DNA from 2 places in the Cellulosimicrobium sp. NPDC055967 genome. Region 1 is predicted to be linked to the other one. Evidence: predicted binding sites of a transcription regulator. Region 1 holds the regulator's gene; the other holds the start of a gene.
What was found. Region 1 encodes HrcA, which represses chaperone genes, less so after heat shock. Its sites were predicted from a motif close to TTNGCACTCGNNNNNNNCGAGTGCNAA; they were not measured.
Positions count from the first base shown of each region.

Region 1 (2,390 bases):
GCGCTGCTCGGCGCGGCGACGCTCGGCGTCATGATGCCGTTCGTCACGACGACCGGCCGCGGCGACGACGCCTCGCGCTGGTGGTGGCTGGTTGTCGCCGCCGCGGCGGGGCTCGCTGCCGTCGTCTGGGAGCGCCGGTACCAGCGGCGCACCGGCGAGGCGGTGCTCGACCCGCAGGTCGTCGGGCTCGGATCGTTCCGCAACGGCGCGCTGCTCGGCCTCGCCTACTTCGCGGGCTTCACGGGCATCTTCCTCGTGGTCACCCTCTACCTGCAGGACGAGCTCGGCTACACGCCGCTGCAGGCGGGGCTCGTCGGGACGCCGTTCGCCGTGGCGTCCGGGGTGTCGGCGTGGTTCTCGGGGCGGTGGGTCGCGCGCTGGGGCCGGCAGCTCGTCGTCGGCGGGCTGGCGCTCGTCCTCGTCGGGGTCGTCGTGGCCGACGCCGTCGTGCGGCTGCTCGGGGACGACCCCGCCGCCGTCGGGCCGGCGCTCGCGGGCGCCCTGCTGGTCGCCGGGGCGGGCAGCGGGACGGTCATCGCCCCGAACCAGACCCTCACGCTGTCCGAGGTGCCCGTGAGCCGCGCGGGCGTCGCGGGGAGCATGCTGCAGCTCGGGCAGCGCATCGGGTCGGCGGTCGGCATCTCGATCGTGCTCTCCGTGTACTACGGGGGCCTCGCGGGCGGCGACACGGCGGCGCACGCGACGGGGAGGGCGCTGCTCGTGACGATCGTGCTCGTCGCGCTCGCGCTCGTCGTCGGGCTCGCCGACCTGCGTTCGCGGCGAGCGGAGGACCGCGGGACGGGCCGCGCGGACGCGTAGGATTGGCACTCGGAGGTCGAGAGTGCCGACGCCCGCGCGCCCGCCCGGGGCGGCGACGGTGCGGCACACGGAGGTGGACGTGAGCGAGGAGCGCCGGCTCGAGGTGCTGCGGGCGATCGTCGAGGACTACGTCCTCACGCGCGAGCCCGTGGGGTCGCGCGTGCTCACCGAGCGGCACGGCCTCGGCGTGTCGCCCGCGACGATCCGCAACGACATGGCGGCTCTCGAGGACGCCGGGTACATCGCGCAGCCGCACACGTCCGCGGGCCGCATCCCCACGGACAAGGGCTACCGCCTCTTCGTCGACCGCCTCTCGGGCGTCAAGCCGCTGTCCGCGCCGGAGAAGCGCGCCATCGAGACGTTCCTGTCCGAGGGCGTGGACCTCGACGACGTCATCGCGCGCGCCGGCCGGCTGCTGGCGCAGCTCACGGGCCAGGTCGCGGTCGTGCAGTACCCGTCGCTGAGCCGGTCCGGGCTGCGTCACCTCGAGCTCGTGCCGGTCGGGGAGTCGCGCCTGCTCGTCGTGATCATCACCGACACCGGGCGCGTCGAGCAGCGCACGCTCGAGGTCGCGAACGTGCCGGACGAGGGCACCCTCGTCGAGGTCCGTGCGCGGCTCAACGCCGCCGCGGCCGGCAAGCGCCTCACGGACCTCGCGACGGGCCTCGCCGCGGTGACGGAGAGCTTCCACCCCGACGACGCCCCGCTCGTGCGCGCGGTGGGCGACCTCGTCGCCCAGACGCTCGCCGAGGAGAGCGAGGAGCGCCTCGTGCTCGCGGGCACGGCGAACCTGGCCCGGGCGGGCATGCGGTTCGAGCACGCGCTGCGCCCGGTCCTCGAGGCGCTCGAGGAGCAGGTCGTCCTCCTGGGCCTGCTCACGGAGATGGCCGCCGAGTCCGGCGTGAGCGTGCGGATCGGGCACGAGACCCAGCTCGAGGGCCTCGTGGAGACCTCCGTCGTGACGACCGGTTACGGTAACGACGGTGACACGGTCGCCCTCGTCGGCTCGATCGGGCCGACCCGCATGGACTACCCCGGGACCATCGCGGCGGTGCGCGCCGTCGCGCGCTACCTGTCTCGGGTGCTCGGCACGTGAGCCCCGCCGCGGCCTCCCCGCACGCGGCAGGCACCCTCGACGACCCGCCCCGTGCCGGCCTCACGACCCGCACCAGACCCTTCACGACCGGCCCCGTGCCGGCCTCACGACCCGCACCAGCAGAGAGTGACGTGTGAGCGACTACTACGAGATCCTGGGCGTGGCGCGCGACGCCAGCCAGGACCAGATCAAGAAGGCGTACCGCAAGCTCGCGCGCGAGCTGCACCCGGACGTCGCGGGCGAGGAGGCGGGCGACCGCTTCAAGGACGTGGCGCGCGCGTACGAGGTGCTCTCCAACCCGGAGAAGCGCCAGCAGTACGACCTCGGCGTCGACCCGAGCGCCCCCGGCGGGGGTGCCGGCCCCATGGGCGGCGGGTTCGGCTTCCAGGACATCTTCGAGACGTTCTTCGGCGGCGGCCAGGCGCAGCAGGGTCCCATCCCGCGCGCCCGGCGCGGCCAGGACGCGCTCGTGCGG
Region 1 is NZ_JBHJYJ010000009.1:148,710-151,099, reverse strand. It holds gene ACFC2L_RS13485 (MFS transporter) at 1-819, shown strand, start outside; gene hrcA (heat-inducible transcriptional repressor HrcA) at 899-1,915, shown strand; gene dnaJ (molecular chaperone DnaJ) at 2,049-2,390, shown strand, end outside.

Region 2 (2,390 bases), on a different contig from region 1:
CCAGGTCACAGTCGTGCAGCCTTCGAGTCAGGCTTGTGCAGGGTTTGTTCACCATACGCGCAAACGCGCCAGCACTTCCGCATCGCGTCAGCGTAGACCCGGACGCTGCATCGTTCTCGCCGTCCCCATGACCTCCTCTCCCCCTGCCGAACGGCCGTGACCTGGCCCTTCACCTTTCTCGCACAGGGGGCTTGAACAACTTCTGAAACGCTTGTAGGTTGTTCGCCATGGCTGAGATCTCAAGGCTTCCCGGGCCCGTCATGGAGCTGTGGGAATGGCAGTACCAGGGTTCGTGCCGCGACGCGGACGACACGTTGTTCTTCCACCCCGAGGGGGAGCGCGGCTCGACGCGACGACGTCGTGCGGAGGCCGCGAAGGCGATCTGCCACTCGTGCCCCGTCATGATGCAGTGCCGCGAGCAGTCGCTCCGCGTGCGCGAGCCGTACGGGGTGTGGGGCGGCCTGAGCGAGGACGAGCGGGCGGCGATCCTCGCCGGCGGCGCGCGCCGCACCGGCTGAGCACCGGCGGCACGACCAGCAGCAGCAGCACCACCAGCAGACCTGCACGGCACCGGTCCGACGTCGTACCGGGAGCACGTGCGCACGACCCGTGGGAACGGTGGGGCGACCGGCCACGGAACGCAGCAGGGCCCGCGACCGGACGGTCGCGGGCCCTGCTGCTGGAACGGGTCGGCGTCAGCCGACCACCACGGCGAGGATGTCGCGCGCGGACAGGACCAGGTAGTCCACGCCGCCGTACTTGACCTCGGTGCCGCCGTACTTGCTGTAGATGACCTTGTCGCCGACGCTCACGTCGAGCGGGACGCGGTTGCCGTTGTCGTCGACACGGCCCGGACCGACGGCCAGGACCTCGCCCTCCTGGGGCTTCTCCTTGGCGGTGTCCGGGATGACCAGGCCGGATGCGGTCGTGGTCTCGGCCTCGAGGGCCTTCACGACGATCCGGTCCTCGAGCGGCTTGATGGGGACCGACACGTCGGACCTCCCCTTTCGCGGTGAGAACTGCAACGGATGGGTCGAGCGCACCGGCTGGCCGTCGTCGCGGGTGCCGGACAGCCTGGTCGCACGTGGTGCCGCCTCCGCGGACGGTGGCGGCACGTCCTCAAATCTAGGTCGCCGTTAGCACTCGGTCAAGGCGAGTGCCAACGTCCGCCCCTCGGACGATCGCGGTCCCGGCTGCGCGTGGTCCCCGTCCCCCGTGGAAGGATCGACGCCATGGACGCCGCCACGCTGACCAAGCTGCTCAGCCCCGAGGGCTGGGCGCTGCTCGGCGCGCTCCCCCCATACGACGAGCAGCAGGCGCTCGTGCTCTCGGCGGGGCTGCGCGCGAAGGGCGTCGACCCCGACCTCGCCGCTGCGGCGCTCACGCAGTCGCGCCTGCGGGCCGCGGCCCGCGGCAAGCTCGGCGCGTTCGCCGACGGCATGCTCTTCACGCAGGCGGGGCTGGAGCAGGCGAGCCGGCTCGTCGTCGCCGGCCTGCACGCGCGCCGGTACCAGGACGCGGGGATCCGGCGCGTCGCCGACCTCACGAGCGGGATCGGCGTCGACGCGCTCGCCTTCGCGGCGGCGGAGCTGGAGGTGCTCGCGACCGACGTCGACGAGCTCACCGCGGCCATCGCGACCGTGAACCTGCGCCACTTCCCCGAGGCCGAGGTACGCCACGGCGACGGGCTCGCGCTGGACCTCGAGGGCGAGCGGGTCGAGGGCGTGTACGCCGACCCCGCCCGACGGACACGGGGCGGCAAGCGCGTGTTCGACCCGAAGGCCTACGCCCCGCCGCTCGACGCCGTGTGGGCGCTGCGCGAGCGGGTCCCCGCGGTCGGCATCAAGGTCGGCCCCGGGATCCCGCACGACGGCCTGCCCGCGGACGCCGAGACCGAGTGGGTCTCGGTCGACGGCGACGTCGTGGAGGCCGGCCTCTGGTTCGGGCCGCTCGCGCCCGAGGGGCCGGGCCGCTCGGCGCTCGTCCTCACCACGTGGACCGGGCCGGACGGGACCGAGCGCACCACGACGCGCCGGGTCGCCCACCGCCCGGGCGACGACGACGTCGTCCCCGACGTGGGCGGCGTCGGGCAGTACCTCTACGAGCCCGACGGCGCGGTCATCCGCGCGGGCCTCGTCGCCCACGCGGCGCGCGGGCTGGGCGGTCGGCTGCTCGACCGGACGATCGCGTACGTGACGACCGACTCCCCCGCGCCGCTCGACGCGACCGGCCTCGCCGACGGGCTCGCGCGCGGCTACCGCGTGCTCGACACGATGCCGTTCGGCCTCAAGCGCCTGCGTTCCTACCTGCGCGAGCGGGGCGTCGGGCGCCTGACGATCAAGAAGCGCGGCACGGCCGTCACGCCCGAGCAGCTCCGACGCCAGCTCGCC
Region 2 is NZ_JBHJYJ010000019.1:4,302-6,691, reverse strand. It holds gene ACFC2L_RS18130 (WhiB family transcriptional regulator) at 228-518, shown strand; gene groES (co-chaperone GroES) at 696-992, opposite strand; gene ACFC2L_RS18120 (SAM-dependent methyltransferase) at 1,233-2,390, shown strand, end outside.
Region 2: groES (co-chaperone GroES) is a predicted target of HrcA. The motif match lies at 1,137-1,163, and genes of this name have one in related genera.